4 regions of the Paenibacillus sp. 102 genome follow, and region 4 is predicted to be linked to each of the others. Evidence: riboswitches for the same ligand, from Rfam matches in the RefSeq annotation. Region 4 holds a riboswitch; each other region holds the start of a gene.
The links. Region 4 has a riboswitch for S-adenosylmethionine ahead of AAIE21_RS11855 (ECF-type riboflavin transporter substrate-binding protein). Riboswitches for the same ligand answer to the same signal wherever they lie in the genome.
Positions count from the first base shown of each region.

Region 1: another riboswitch for S-adenosylmethionine. It lies ahead of AAIE21_RS07635 (Na+/H+ antiporter NhaC family protein); the one in region 4 lies ahead of AAIE21_RS11855 (ECF-type riboflavin transporter substrate-binding protein).
Region 2: another riboswitch for S-adenosylmethionine. It lies ahead of AAIE21_RS12655 (MetQ/NlpA family ABC transporter substrate-binding protein); the one in region 4 lies ahead of AAIE21_RS11855 (ECF-type riboflavin transporter substrate-binding protein).
Region 3: another riboswitch for S-adenosylmethionine. It lies ahead of AAIE21_RS13220 (hypothetical protein); the one in region 4 lies ahead of AAIE21_RS11855 (ECF-type riboflavin transporter substrate-binding protein).

Region 1 is NZ_JBCGHT010000002.1:332,068-336,154, forward strand. Features, by position in the region: gene AAIE21_RS07635 (Na+/H+ antiporter NhaC family protein) at 1-1,015, opposite strand, end outside; SAM riboswitch class I at 1,110-1,214, opposite strand; gene AAIE21_RS07640 (ribonuclease FAU-1 family protein) at 1,365-1,883, opposite strand; gene gltP (glutamate/aspartate:proton symporter GltP) at 1,951-3,225, opposite strand; gene AAIE21_RS07650 (murein hydrolase activator EnvC family protein) at 3,647-4,087, shown strand, end outside.
Region 2 is NZ_JBCGHT010000004.1:100,785-104,871, reverse strand. Features, by position in the region: gene AAIE21_RS12670 (GNAT family N-acetyltransferase) at 1-545, shown strand, start outside; gene AAIE21_RS12665 (GNAT family N-acetyltransferase) at 555-1,052, shown strand; gene AAIE21_RS12660 (YdcF family protein) at 1,391-2,020, shown strand; SAM riboswitch class I at 2,193-2,281, shown strand; gene AAIE21_RS12655 (MetQ/NlpA family ABC transporter substrate-binding protein) at 2,340-3,158, shown strand; gene AAIE21_RS12650 (acyl-CoA dehydrogenase family protein) at 3,172-4,087, shown strand, end outside.
Region 3 is NZ_JBCGHT010000004.1:208,015-212,101, reverse strand. Features, by position in the region: gene AAIE21_RS13235 (ECF transporter S component) at 1-478, shown strand, start outside; gene AAIE21_RS13230 (YwiC-like family protein) at 695-1,417, shown strand; partial or broken gene AAIE21_RS13225 (hypothetical protein) at 1,452-1,644, opposite strand; SAM riboswitch class I at 1,767-1,865, shown strand; gene AAIE21_RS13220 (hypothetical protein) at 1,967-2,227, shown strand; gene AAIE21_RS13215 (NAD(P)H-dependent oxidoreductase) at 2,512-3,087, shown strand; gene AAIE21_RS13210 (group-specific protein) at 3,084-3,440, shown strand; gene AAIE21_RS13205 (short-chain fatty acid transporter) at 3,501-4,087, opposite strand, start outside.
Region 4 is NZ_JBCGHT010000003.1:515,602-519,688, forward strand. Features, by position in the region: gene AAIE21_RS11850 (ABC transporter ATP-binding protein) at 1-709, opposite strand, end outside; gene AAIE21_RS11855 (ECF-type riboflavin transporter substrate-binding protein) at 720-1,268, opposite strand; SAM riboswitch class I at 1,408-1,525, opposite strand; gene AAIE21_RS11860 (aspartate/glutamate racemase family protein) at 1,670-2,350, shown strand; gene AAIE21_RS11865 (ATP-binding protein) at 2,435-4,087, opposite strand, start outside.

The sequences.
Region 1 (4,087 bases), on a different contig from region 4:
TCGCTGTACAAATATTTGTCAGACTAACTAAACTAGCGATTCCAAATTCTGCACCTTTTTTCGAACGAATATTACGTGTTAATGTATTCATTAAATATTGAATACCACCATTATATTGAATGATTTCAACCATTCCACCGATTAAAATTGCTAGTAATACAAGCTCCATCATTCCATTTATCCCTGTTGTAACACTTTTAAAGAAGCTAGCTAATGTGTAGCTTCCATCAATAAGACCAATAAAACCTGATAGAACCGTTCCGCCTGCTAACACAACAAGCACATTCCATCCAAGTAAAGCTGTAACAAGCACAACCGCATACGGCAATATTTTCACCCAGTCAAATGTGTGAGCTTTGATTTCTGTATGATTTCCTAATGTAAGGAAAACCAATACTATAATTGTAATAATTGCAGCTGGTAAAACAATTAAAAAGTTTGTTTTAAACTTATCTTTCATTTCCGTACCTTGTGAACGAACTGCTGCAATTGTCGTGTCAGAAATAAACGATAGATTATCACCAAACATCGCCCCGCCAACAACTGTTGCCATCGTTAACGCAATAGAAATATCTGTTTGCTGGCTAATCCCTACTGCAATTGGTGCTATCGCTGCAATAGTCCCCATCGAAGTTCCCATTGCTAATGAAATAAAGGCACCTATAACAAAAATTCCTGCAACGATAAACCCTTGTGGTAAAATAGATAGCGCTAAATTAACTGTAGAGTCAACCCCGCCCATTCCTTTTGCTGTTTCAGAAAACGCACCAGCAAGTACAAAAATCAAAACCATAATCATAATATCCGGATTACCAGCCCCTTTGGCAAACCGTTCTACTTTTGATGTAAAGCTTTCTTTTCTGTTCATCACTAATGCAGTCCCTACAGCAATTAAAATAGCTACAAGTATCGGCAATTTATAAAAATCCCCTGTAATGATTCCAGAGCCAATAAATAGCGCTAAGAATATTCCAAGAGGTAATAATGCTAAGCCATTTCCCTTCATTTGTTTCAAAATAACATCTCTCCCTAGTTCTAAACCTTTTCTATCTTATAACAAAAGACCTCTTCCCAAAAGAAGAGGTCTTATACATCTATAAGAAACACTCTCCTCATCTATCAAGCACATGCTTGCTGGATTTGGCACAGCACTCTGTTGCGAGTCCGCTGCCGAGGCATCGTAGGGCCAGTCCCTCCGCCTCTCTTTATAAGAAGGTTTCATATTTTATTTTTAATAATAATTTCTTCCCTAACTTTACTCGCTTACAAATCAAAAGTCAATTATTATTTATGTAAAAATCATTGGTATTTTTTGATATTTATACAAAAATACGAATAAATCAAGCTTTCTGTAAAAAAAAATATTATTTTAATTTTTCAATTTCTGTTTCTAAAACTGTAATCCAAGAAAAATTCTCTTTTCCAATTGCTTCAATAATCCAACTAGCTGTATTCCAAGCTACTTTATATTCTTCTTTCGAAATATCTCCATCCATATACGCTGTTTCTAATTCATCTTCATCCAACAAATATACATCACCATTTGGTAATAGCACTACATCCAAATATAGATCATCAAAATACGGCATACCTCGTTCATCTATTTTATATTTTTCCGCCACATCAATATAATACTGTACTAATTCCATTCTTTCATTTAACATAGCTGTAATTGCAAAGTTTTTATCATTTATAAAATATTGCACCCACGTATATCCATCGTTTACAATACAAAGCTCTCTATCGTTGTACTCTTTAAAACTAGGCTCTTTCACTTTCAGCATATGCAATATTCCTAACATACCTTCTCCTATGTTCTTCACCGTATACGTCTTCTCTATTAATCGCTCCCAAGAAGAACCGTTTCCGTACTTCCGTTTCATTACTCTCCGCTCCTTTTTCTATATAGAAAAGCTCTCACATAATATGTGAGAGCTTTTCGAATAATAATTAAGCTACTTGCTGTTTTTGAGAAATCTCTTTTACATAAGCTTGTCCTTTTGCATCGTCATATTGACCTTCCCATTTAGACATAACAACAGCTGCTAAAGAGTTACCTACTACGTTAACTGCTGTACGAGCCATATCTAAAATACGGTCAATACCTGCGATAAATGCTAATCCCTCTGCCGGAATACCTACTGTACCTAATGTTGCTAATAATACAACAAATGATACACCCGGTACACCCGCAATCCCTTTAGATGTAACCATTAATACAAGCAATAATGTAATTTGCTGCGTAAGAGATAAATCAATGCCATACATTTGCGCTAAGAAAATCGCTGCAATGGCTTGATATAAAGTTGATCCATCTAAGTTAAATGAATAACCTGTCGGAATAACGAAAGATGTAATTGCTTTCGGACAACCGAACTTCTCCATTTTCTCCATGATTTTCGGTAAAACCGTTTCTGAGCTTGCAGTAGAATACGCTAAAATAAGCTCGTCTTTTAAGATCTTAAAGAATTGGAAAATGTTAATACCAAATATTTTCGCTGTAAGTCCTAATACTACTACCACGAAGAAAATCATGGATCCATAAACAACAATCACTAGTTTACCTAATGGAATTAATGAAGCAAGACCAAATTTAGAAACCGTTACACCAATTAAAGCAAATACACCAAACGGTGCGAATTTCATAACTTGGTTTGTTACATAAAACATTGAATCCGCTACACCTTGGAAAAATTGAAGAACCGGTCTTCCTCTTTCACCGATTGCTGCAATCCCTAAACCAAATAGTACAGAGAAGAAAATAATAGCAAGCATATCACCTTTTGCTAATGATTCTACAATATTTGTCGGAACAATGTTTACAAATGTATCAGCAAAAGAGTGACTCTGCACTTGCTCTGTCGTTTGCGTATATTTAGAAATATCTGTCTTTGTTAACTCATCCATATTTACGCCTTTTCCTGGTTGGAAAATATTCGCTACCAGTAGACCAACAACAATTGCAACTGTTGTAATAATTTCAAAATAAAGAATTGTCTTTCCGCCTAATCGTCCTAGCTTTTTCACATCACCAACGCCAGCAACGCCAACAACAATGCTCGCTACGACAATCGGTACAACAATCATTTTAATTAATCGGATGAAAATATCACCAATTGGTTGTAAGTATCCTGCAACTGCTGTATTGCCATAAAAAATCGCCCCTACTGCAATACCAAGCGCAAGTCCTATTAAAATTTGCCATGCAAGTCCTATCCTTTTCATACTTGCTGCAACCCCCTTCTTAGATGCTCTAACTCTACATTTCTTTTTTCTATAAAACTAAGAAATTAAGAGTATTACATATTATTCGACAATTCACTACATTTTTTGTCCCTGTTAAAAATGATAAATCAAAAAATGAAATCTGACAACAAAATAAGTTTGCGTGAACGCAAATAATTTTCTTGACAAAAATAAAACCCATGTCAGAAAACCTAACATGAGAACGATTCCTTAAAGTGTTTATCAATGTTCTCTCTCCTTTATTCTCATTACATCAAACGACATAATATACAAAAATTACCTCATTTCCGACAATTCATAGTACATTTATAAAACTTTCTTTACATTATGATTACAACAATAGACAGTATTCTTCCAATTATGATATATACATCATAGGGAAAGGAGCTAGACCACTATTATGAAAAAGAAATTTGTAGCTTTCAGCGTCTTAGCAGCAGGCACTATTTTTGTTTCCCCGTTGCTACCATCAGTACATGCGGAAACAAGTCAAGATAAATTATCTAATATTCAATCCGAATTAGAGGATAACCAACAAGAATTGCAGAACAAGTCAGTAGAAAAAGAACAGATGGAAAAAGAAATAAAAGACTTACAAAAAAAGATTGATGAATTAACAGCTTCTATCAATAAAAATGAAGCTGATTTAAATGATATAAAAACAGAAATTAGCAAAACACAACAAACAATTGCCGAGAAGAAAAAACGTATCGAGCAATTGCAAACAAATATTGACACTCGTCAGGACGTCATTAAACAACGACTTCAATCCATGCAAGAAAAACCTCGAACAAATATCGTAACTGAAGTATTAATGAACTCAAACAATTTTGCAGATCTT
Region 2 (4,087 bases), on a different contig from region 4:
TAATGGGTGCAAATGATGTAGAAAAATTATTTGCTATTGTGGAAGGAAATAAAGAAATATGGACGTATTTAATAGCTAAAATGGACAACTATCAAGATATGGAGCGATATGTTGAAACCGCAGTAAAACGATATAAAAAGGGAACGGATTTACCATTTGTTGTGATAAATCAAAAGACGAATGAAGTTGTCGGCAGTACACGTTTGTACAATATATCAACAGAAAGCAAGACTGCCGAGCTTGGTCAAACATGGTATCATCCGAGTGTACAGAGAACGAGTATAAATACGGAATGTAAGTACATGTTATTGCAATATGCGTTTGAAAAATTAAAGATGCTGCGCGTGCAAATAAAGACAGATTTGCGAAATGAAAAAGCGCAGCGAGCAATTGAAAGGCTAGGTGCAGTAAAAGAAGGAGTATTACGAAATGAAAGAAAGTTACCGAGTGGCTATGTAAGGGATGCGGTAGTATATAGCATCATTTTGAGTGAGTGGCCAGTAGTGAAAGAGCAACTACTGAAAAAAATGGATTTACATAAATAGGAGGTTTACATGATAAATATTGAAACAAAGCGACTAAAGATGATTCCCTTTACATTAGAACTTGTCGAGGCAACGATAAAAGGAAGAGAAGAGTTGCAGGAAATCATACCATATAAAGTATCTTTAGACTGGCCAATGCCTGATTATAAAGATATTTTGCCGTGGATTGCGGAAGGTTTACGGAAAAATCCAAAGCAAAGTAAGTGGAGTGGACTCATTATTCATAAGGAAGATAATGCAATTATTGGTGATATGGGTTGTAAAGGTGCACCTGATTCAACTGGTACAGTTGAGATTGGATATAGTATCGTATCAGATTATCAAGGAAATGGTTATGCGACTGAGATGGCGAGAGCTTTTGTAGAGTGGCTTAAGCAGAATGAGGAAGTAAAAACGATTAAAGCAGATTGCTTAACGAGTAATGTTGCTTCAAGTAGAGTGTTAGAAAAAGCAGGCTTTACATGTGCACTTGAGGAGCAACATATGAAATATTGGATTATAAAGTAGATAGAAAAAAGAGGTTCGTTTCTATGAAATTAGGAAAATCTCTTCTTTTTTTCTTACAAAATGATAACTTCTTTTATATACTTTTGTTTCATCATTCCCTTCTGTGAAGAAATTCGTTACAATAGAGTTGTATGAGAAATTTGTACATAAATCAAATTCATAAAGTATGAACCGCAAATAATAGTAAATTAAAAATCCTCTATTTGAATGAAAACCCTTTATAGCACGAATCAATTGTTGAGAAAAGTGCCTTCTTTCAAATAAACTCAAATATAATGATTCAAAAAAGATCATTTTAAATTAATAGAAGTATGGATGATGCACGGAGGCTAGTACAAATGAAACAAAATAAGAAAAGTAAAAAAAGAAGAATCTTGCAAGTGTTCTTGCTTATGATTAGTTCTATGATTCTATTTGTAAGTTATGTAGCTTACGATATTTGGAGTTATCGCTTTAAAACAGACGAGGTACCTACAGATGCTGCTGTTGTACTAGGAGCGGCGTCTTGGAACGGAAAGCCGTCTCCTGTATTTCGCGAAAGAATCAATCATGCGATTTCCTTGTATAAGAATGGAAGTATTAAAAAAATTATTTTTACAGGTGGTACCAAATTTGAAGCGGAGCAAGAAGAAGCACGTACTGCAAAAGCGTATGCAATAAAACATAACGTAAAGGATGAAGATATATTAATTGAAACACAGTCGCGTTTTACAGAAGATAATTTAAAGAATGCGAAACAGGTCGGAATTGATAATGGCTTACATACATACACGATTGTAAGTGATCCTCTTCATATGAAGCGAGCGATGAAAATAGCGAAGCATATTGGGATGGATGCATATGCATCACCAACGCCAACATCAGCATATAAAACATTAGATACAGAAATTCCGTTCTTTTTTAAAGAATTATGTTCTTATATTGGGTATGTTGCATCGTTACCTTTACGTATGCTGAAAGGTGATTAAACAAGTAAGAGAAAGGATAGATAAGGCAGAACTACTCTGCCTTATCTATCCTTTTTGTTATGTGAATATGTTGTAATTTTCCTATAACTTTACAAATTATAGAAAATTTTTATAATAAAAGCCTTGTATTTTCATCGGAATAGTGACACAATAGAGAACATAATAAAATATAATCTTATCGAGAGAAGTGGAGGGAACGGCCCGATGAAGCTTCAGCAACCTATCTGTAATAAAAAGGTGCTAATTCCGAGTAGATAAGAAGGAAAAGAGATGACAACCTTCTTATATGTAAGGTTGTTTTTTAGTAGGAGGAGAAGGGATGAAGCGTTTATTTTTTGCACTTGTAAGTATTGTATGTAGTTTATTTATCATTACTGGTTGTACGCAGACATCAGGGGGCAATCAAAAAGAGATTCGTTTAGGCTTTACACCTGGTCCATATAGCGATCAAGTGAAAAAAGCAGTACAACCGTACTTAGAGAAAAAGGGATACAAAATTAAAATTGTTGAGTTTAATTCGCCAAACGAAACAAATCCTGCATTAACGAATAAGGATATTGATGCAAATATATTTCAAAGTACTGCTTTTATGAAGTCTTACGCAAAAGAAAATAATGCGAAAATTTCAAGTATTATTCAAGTTCCATCAGCACCTCAAGGTGTATACTCTGAAAAACATAAATCATTAGATGATTTGAAAGATGGAATGAAGATTGGGGTACCCAATGATCCAGTTAATTTAGAACGGGCATTACGTATTTTAGAAGAGATTGGCTGGGTGAAATTAAAAGGAAATGTAAATATTTTAACAATCTCTGAAAAAGACATAACGTTTAAAAAGAAAGATTTCAAATTAGTACCGCTCGAATCACCACAAATCCCAAGGGCAATGAAAGATTTAGATTACGGCATTATTAACGGAAATCTTGTCATTTCATCTGGACATAAGTTAAAAGAAGCATTGGAATTAGAAAAAACACCTCCGCAACACAGAATTATTGTTACTGTTCGTGATGAAGATAAAGAAAAACAATTTGCGAAAGACTTAATTGAAGCGTACCATTCACCAGAATTTAAAAAGATGATTCAATCTGAAGAACAATTTGAAGGATTCGTACTTCCTGATTACTTAAAGTAAAGGAGATCTTGATATGACATTATCATTTATAGAAACAGAAGAACAAGTTCTCGTATTGGAGAAGATAAAGGAATTAATTCCGCAGTTTGCAGGAAGGGAACATCAACTGAGTGAACTCGGATCTTTTCCTTTTGAAAATATTAAAGAGTTGCAGCATATCGGTTATACGAAGTTAACATTACCAAAAGATGTCGGAGGAAAGGCAATTTCGCTATATGACTTTGTTTTATTTCAAGAAAAGATTGCAGAGGGAGACGGAGCAACAGCTTTATCAATTGGCTGGCACCTTGGGATTGTGAAGGAACTTGCTGAAAATCGTTCATGGAAACCCGATATGTTCGCTTGGTTTTGTGACGAAGTAAAAAAAGGCGCTCTTTTTAACAGAGCGGCAACGGAACCAAAAACAGGGAGTCCAACGCGAGGCGGAAAACCAGAAACGTTAGCTGTACAAAAAGGTGATAAATGGATTATAAACGGGAGAAAGACTTTTACAACGATGGCACCTGTACTCGATTATTTCATTATTTCAGCGAGTATTGAAGGAAGAGAAGAGATTGGGGAATTTGTAATTCCAAGACATGAAAAGGGTGTGTTTATTGAGGAGACTTGGGATAGTGTTGCGATGCGCGGAACCGCTAGCCACGATCTTGTACTGCAGAATGTTGAAATCCCGAATAAATTTTTTACAGATGTAAAAGGTTCGAAGTCGAAACCGAAAGGAATTGGATGGTTACTTCATATACCAGCATGCTATTTGGGAATTGCACAGGCTGCAAGAAATTATGCAATTGATTTTGCGAAATCATATCAACCGAATAGTTTAAATCACCCAATCAGCTTGCTTCCAAACGTTAGAAGATTAGTAGGCGAATTAGAGTTAGAACTCTTGCAAGCTCGCACTTTTTTATACCAAGTGGCGAAAAAATATG
Region 3 (4,087 bases), on a different contig from region 4:
GAGTGTGCAACCAACTTCTTTTGTTATTATTGTATCTGCAATTGTGTTTGGAAGTGAGACAGGTTTTATGATTGGGGCAACAGCAGCACTTGTATCTAATATATTTATAGGACAAGGACCTTGGACACCTTGGCAAGTGTTTTCTTGGGGAATGATAGGCTTTCTAGCTGGTTTACTTCGAAACACATTTATCATGAAAAAGTTATGGGGGAGAGTCATCTATGGGTTCATAGCAGGGTTTGTTTTTGGCTGGATTATGAACTTATGGGGGATACTTGGCTTTTTAGAAGGATTAACATGGAAAGATTTTATTGCATACTACGCTGCAAGTTTTTACTTTGATCTAGCTCATGCACTCTCAAATGTGATTTTTCTTGTTTTGTTTAGCTCATCATGGATTAAAATCATTACGAGGTTTAAAAAGAAATATGGAATTTTAGATGATGAAGAGCTATTATCTCACGGAAACAAAGCATAAGCATGTATCATAAAGCATAAGAATATAAGGTAGGATCGCGACTTACATATTCGTTTGCCTCTTTCATGCTTCTTACCATTGGTGAGAAGCATTTTTTTATAATGATACTTTGGTTTAGAAAATGTCAAAAAATTGTTTTAATGTATTCAACTTTCGTATGGAACTTCTTATATAATAGGAAATGAGAAAGGTTTTCAAAGAGGAGATGTAATATTCATGAAGCTAGTTGTTCCAAAGCAGCATGGTGCATGGGGAATGCTGCTGATTCCGTTTCTACTTAGTGTTCTACTTGGTAAACCTACAGTCTATCATATTCCACTCTTTCTAGCTTGGTTATTTATCTATTTAGCAACGTATCCATTTTTAATGTACATGAAGCAAACACGAAAGAAAGAATTTTTACACGCAGCCATTATTTATTTTGTTATTGCATGTGTTTTCGGGAGCGTATCTTTACTATATGAATGGAAAATTCTTTTATTCACGGTTACGATGATTCCGCTCTTTATCGTAAATATATACTTTGCCCGTCAAAAAAAGGAACGAGCATTAGTAAATGACATTTGTGCGATACTTGTTTTCTGCATTGGTGGTTTGATTAGTTATTATTTTTCGATGAAGACAATTGATGGGACAGCATGGTGGATTGCGGCTGTTTCTTTCCTTTATTTCTTAGGTAGTACATTTTATGTGAAAACAATGATACGTGAAAAGAACAATCCTACTTATCGCTATGTCTCATGGGGCTACCATATTTTCTTAATCATTGCTTCTTTCGTAGTAAATCCATTGATTTCTCTTGTATTTATACCGAGCCTAGTTCGTGCAATCGTATTGTATGGTAAAAAAATATCTATATTAAAAGTTGGGGTTTTAGAAATCGTTAATTCTGTATATTTTTTAATTGTGACGGCAATACTGTTGCAGTATGCCATTTGAGGTATTGCCCATCTCGTAAAGAGGTGGGCGATATTTATTTTTGTTCTAAAATATCAACCGTGTGATTACATTTTTGTAATGCATGTTCCACAGCTTGTAGAGATTGTTCGATTGCGCTCCCGATTATCGCTCTTTTCGACTGTTTGTAATGCATGTTCTAAACAATTCTTTGCTTCTTGCAGCGAATGGAATGAATCTTGAACGTATCCGCGGGCATTTTTATCCATCATAAATTCCTCCTTTTTTACATACAATTTTAGTATGGGCGTTAGGAAAGAAAATATAACTTATTGTATGTTGTTTGACAATTGTAATAAAAATAGCTATAGTAAGATATAAAGTGAATATTTTCTTATCCAGAGAGGTGGAGGGACTGGCCCGATGAAACCCAGCAACCGCGATGCAGGTGCTAATTCCAGCAGAACATATTTGTTCTGGGAGATAAGACGAAGCTATATACGTAACTTCTTCTTATCGAAGAGGTTTTTTTATTGCAAAAAAACCGATTCAAAAACAACAGAATAAGAAGAAAGGGGTTGCAATTGTACTGTGACACTTGAAAAATACGTAAAGCTGCGTAGTGCAGTATATGAATATATGATGGAACAAGATAAACCAATATCACTATTAGATATTCAAGAACATATCGTTTCGCATCATGAAGGAAAATTCACGAAAAAAATGTTACACCAATTTTATTTATCAAGGCTATTAGACGAACTGAAACTGGATGGGAAAATTACTTTAGCTAATGATGAATACCACTATGCTGAAAAAGGGGTATATTATAAGGCGAGAAAAGGGAGCTAGGCTCTCTTTTTTTATGTTATAATTTATCTGAAAATTAAAAGAAGTATGTAGAGTAAAAGACTGCCAAAGCAGCCTGATACAAGGGAATGGTGTTGAGTGTGTAGTGTCAAAAGTTGAATATGCCCTGAAAGAGGCATTTCATTCGGCTATAAATGAAAAGAGACACCTTCGCCGAGTAGGTGTCAGTTGGTTTGTCATATAGGCTTGCTACTTGACATGTATTAGAATAGCATGGGATGCGAAAGAAAGTCAAAAGGGAATTTAAGGAAAGGTGTTGTAAGAAGGTGAACATACTAATCATATATGCACATCCTAATCCATCTAGCTTCAATGCATCCATTTTAGAACATGTCCAAAAAGGACTGCAAGAAACGGATCATTCGGTTACATTGCTCGATCTTTATAAGGAGCAATTTAACCCAGTACTTATTTTTAACGAAGATAAAAGAAGACGTGATTTAGCGTATGAAGAAGAGACAGAGAAATACAGAACATTAGTCAAAGAGGCAGATTCTTTTATTTTTATTTATCCAATTTGGTGGTGGGGGATGCCAGCTATTTTAAAAGGATTTATTGATCGCGTTTTTGTTGCTGGGTTTGCATATAAATATGAAGGGGTAATGCCGAAAGGGTTGCTTACAGGGAAAACGGCGTGGGTTATTAATACTCTAGATTCGCCGTTATGGTACGTGGCACTCTTATATCGCTCCGCTGATTGGGTGATTATGAAAAAGGGTATTTTACGATTTTGTGGTATACGTCAAATCAAACGATCTGTCTTTCAGTCTGTAAAAACAAGTAAAGCAGCAAAACGTGAAAAGTGGCTTTTAGAAATAAAAGAGAAGGCTGAAAAATTATGAATGAGCTAGAAATGATAATAAGATGCTGTAATCGGAATGATGAATTGTTTCGTACATATGTAATTTGCTTACTTCAATTGAAACATCATAGTGAAGTGTTTCAAAAGGTGAAGCAACAATTAAGAGTGGATTATTTAGTAATGGGAATTTGTGAACGGGAAGTTGATGGGGTTATTAAGGAAAGTAAAGAGTATAAGATGTACGAATTACCTAAAGTATTGAGATGGGATTTTCTCCGAGAAAATCCTTCGATGATTGAAAGTGTTTGTACAATGGTATTTGCATATAGAAGATTACATCTTTCATATGATGAATGGGGAAAGGTAATAAGATGTATAGAAAACAATGGATAAATCTCATAGTTATTATGTAAAAAAGCTAGTATAAAACTAGCTTTTTTGAATGATTTAAATTTAGATGAAAAGAAAGCATAAACCGATAACTACCCCTGCATAAAGTAAGTTAACAACACAAAATCCCATAATATCGCGGGCACCTAAACCGGCAATTGCTAATGCAGGTAATGCCCAGAAAGGTTGTATCAAGTTCGTCCAAGCATCTCCCCAAGCAATTGCCATTGCGGTTTTCGCAGCAGGTACACCAAGTTCTGCGCCAGCTGGGATCATGATAGGGGCTTGTACAGCCCATTGACCGCCTCCAGATGGTACGAAAATGTTTACAATTCCTGCGCTTAAAAACGTGAATAGAGGAAAGGTGGTTTCACTCGAAATGCTAATAAAGAAATTAGAAATTGCTCCTCCAAGTGAAAGACCTTCGCTGTTCGCTCCAATCATCATTCCCATAATTCCTGCGTAAAATGGAAATTGGAGTAGAATGCCAGAAGCGCTTTTCGTTGAATCTGAAAAGGCGCGAATATATTGAATAGGAGTACGATGAAAAATAAGACCAGCGATTAACAGCATAAAAATAACGATATCAAGTGTAAGATTGAAACCTTTCGTACTAAAATAATGAACAATATAAATAAGACCTAATAGTC
Region 4 (4,087 bases):
TTGTTTGTAAAATCCTTTTTGGTGAATCGATTGCTACAATTCTCCCTTCCTCTATTAATATGATTTTATCAAGGTCTAATTTTAGTATTTCTTCTATTCTATGCTCAATAATAACGATTGTTTTATTTGATTGTTGGTGAACCTTTTGAATAAGTTCTACTGTTTTCAAACTACTTATAGGGTCTAAATTCGCTAGTGGCTCATCAAATAATAATATGTCAGCATCTGTCGTTAGTAGCCCAGCAAGAGATACAGATTGTTTTTGGCCACCAGACAATTCATGTGGGCTTCGTGAATGAAATGCGTGCATCTGTACTTTCTGCAAAGAGTCCATAACAACCGCCTTCATTTTCTTCTGTTCTACACAATCGTTTTCTAGTGAAAAAGCAACATCTTCTCCTACGGTTAAACCAATAAATTGGGAATCTTGATCTTGTAAAATAGTTCCTACATGCTTACTTTGTTCAAAAATACTACCTTTTCGTGGATCCTTACCACATATTGAAATGTTCCCAGTACTTGATCCTTCATATGAAAAGGGGATCAGCCCATTTATACAATGGGCCAACGTTGATTTTCCTGATCCACTTCGACCGACAATCAATACTTTTTCTCCTGGATAAATATGGAATGTAACATTCTTTAAAGTAGGTTCTGTCACTTGTTTATATTGAAATGTGAATTGTTCAAAGGAAATAATAGGCTTCATTGTACTATCCCTACTTTTCAATTTTTAAATGTGTATGTTTTTTATTCGCCTTCGCTAATCCAAGTGTAATTGGTAAACCAAGAATTAAGAATACAAGGACATCTGCAATCGTTGCACCAAATACTTGAATAATAATTTTATCTAAAGGTTCCCCCATAACGATAATATCAAAAGCACCGGCAAATATAATTGCAATGACAATCCCAATTAAACCAGTTACAGCAAAATATGAAATATCTCGATTATGGAATATTCCATTTTTCACACTGAAACTCGCTCTTTTTTGTACAAGTCCCATCGTAAATCCAATAATTCCTGAGCTAAGTACCCACCCCCACCATATCCCCCATCCAGCGATAATATCTGTCACTGTATGACCGATAAGGCCAATCAAAAGCCCTGCAAATGGCCCGAAAATTGCACCAAAAATTGTTAATATAGCTAGAGCAGGTTTTATAAATGTGTTTGGGGCAATTGAAAGTCCCCATAGACCTAATACACCATATATTGCAGAACCGATTCCAATTGCTACGACTAATTTTGTAGATAATTTGTTCATATGGATTCTCCTCTCATTCCAGTTAGCTTATATTAGTCCTATATGTAAAAGAAAATTGAATTATGCATCTTCACTTCCTTTCTTCCCAATAAAAAATGACCTCTTCTATAAGAGGTCATTTGCGTATGGAGATATGATCCTCTTATCTTTCAAAAGACAATACGTCTTTTGCGGAATTAGCACCTTCCTATTTCTATGAATAAATAGGGGTTGCTGAGGTTTCATAGGGCCGTTCCCTCCACCTCTCTGGATAAGTATTCGTTTGTAATTTGTATTATTGCATTAACGTAAATTAATTTCAATATTTTTCTTTTTTGAAAAACAAATAAATAAATCATTGTATTCTCATCGGAATTATGGAATAATTAATGTAACAAACGGGATAACGGGAGGAATTGATCATGAAAGTAATTGGGCTAATTGGTGGATTAAGCTGGGAATCAACATCTCTTTATTATAAACATATTAATACGCTAACTTTATCTCAGTATAATCATAATGCAAAGCTTGTTTTATATAGCATGGATTTTGGCGAAGTGACAACTTTATTACAAAATCAACAATATGAGGAAGTGCAAAACCAACTCGTTCAAGTAGCAAAAAAAGTAGAACATTCCGGTGCAGATTGTATACTTATGTGTTCAAATACAGTACACCAATTTGCGGAAGAAGTAGAACAAGCAATCTCTATCCCCCTTCTCCACATTGGAGATGTAAGCGCTGAAGAAATTGTTGAACATGATGTGAAACGGATTGGTTTACTTGGAACAAAACAGACAATGGAACAAGATTTTTATAAAACGAGACTAGCTAATTATGGTATTGAAACAATTATTCCCGAAGAAAATGAACGAAATTTCATTCATCATGTCATTCTCCACGAATTAAGCAAAGGTATTATTTCACATCAATCCAAAGACCGTTTCTTACAAATCATTCAAAAACTCATTGAAAATGGCGCAGAGGGAATTTTATTAGGATGTACAGAAATACCGTTACTCATTTCACAACAAGACCTTTCTATCCCTGTATTTGATACTGCTTTTTTACATGCTAAAACTGCAGTGCAATTCGCCGGCTAATAAAGAAAAGAAGCTGTCTTACAAATAATAAGACAGCTTCTTTTCTTTATTGTAACTCTATATTAATTTTCCTCATTGCTTTCTTTACAAAACCCCTGTTATAGATGGCATAGTCGAATGAGAAGTCACCTGCTCACTTTGAAACATGGGTAAATAAATAGTAACCAATGTTCCTACTCCTACCTCACTCATAATACTAATTCTTCCGTGATGACTCTCAATAATTTTATAACTGAGCATTAATCCAATACCCGTTCCTTTTTCTTTCGTACTATAGAAAGGTTCGCCTAGCCTTTTTATTCTTTCCTCAGGAATTCCTATGCCCTCATCTACCATATTAATAATAACTTCCTCACACTCTGATTTTTTCACAGAAATAGAGATTTTCCCACCATCTGGCATTGCTTCAATTGAGTTTTGTAAAATATTAACAAAAACTTGTTTTAATTGATTTTCACAACAATCAATCATTAATTCTTTTGACTCTATATACAGATCAATTTGAATATTTGTCATAATTGCCTTTGTGTTGATTAACGAAACGACATTTCTTAAGATCGAACAAATATTTTTCTTTTCAGTTGGAATGACATCAGTCTTTGCAATCGATAAAAACTCATGAAGTATAGATTCAATTCTTTCAATCTCTGATAGCATAAGATCAAAATATTTATCTTGATCTTCTTGGTTTATTTGAAATAATTGAATAAATCCTTTGATTACTGTTAATGGATTTCGGACTTCGTGGGCTACCCCGGCCGCTAATTGTCCAATTGCTGCAAGTGTATCTGATTTATTCAATAACTCTTCAGTCTTTTTCCGTTCGGTAATATCCCGAACAATTATCATAATCTTATCTTGTAAAAGTGGTAAACACCTAGCTTCAAAGAAACTAATACTTCCTTTAAGTGTTAGCGGATACTCAACAATAACTGTCGATTCCTTTTGTTGTACTTGATGAATGGCTTCTTGAAATTGCTGTGCTACAGGTGATGGCAAGACTTCGTAAAACTTTTTCCCCATAAATGATTCTGCAGGTACGTAAAATTTAGCTGTTGAACCGGCTTTATAATCTATAATTGTTCCATCAGCTTCAGTTAAAAAACATAAATCAGGTAATGCTTTGAAAATAAGCTCTAGCTCAGAAGTTTGCTGTTTTAATTGCTCTTCAATCCCTTTTCGATGAGTAATATCAACTCCCACTGCCCAATAACTATAACCAGGTACTGGGAATTGCTCTGAAATATTTGACCACATGATTGTTTTTATTTCTCCATTTTTGCATGTTAAATTCATTTCCCAATCTCGAAAACTTTTTCCACGAGTAGAAAATTTCTTTTGGATTTGCTTGCGATAGCTTTCATCAGGGTATAGCAATTCAAGCGCTTTGGGATTCCCAACGATCTCTTCCGCAGCATAGCCCGTTACAAGCTCGCATTCACGGTTCCATAATAGGAAATTTCCATCCTTATCAAGAGCATCGACTAAAATAGGCATGTTTTGCAAAATTGTATGTAGCTGTTCTTCTTTTTGAGAAAGTAAATGTATATTTTTCGTTTGGTTTTGAAGTTTATTCATTGCACTATCGACAATGAGATTTGAAAGCATTTCGAAGTATTTTTGACAAGTACGGATGTCATTTTTTTCTGAACAAGCAACAAATGACCCAAGACGTTGTTCATGTAAAAAAAACGGAATTTCAATCTTTGTAAATTGTATATTTTCTTCTTGATTTAT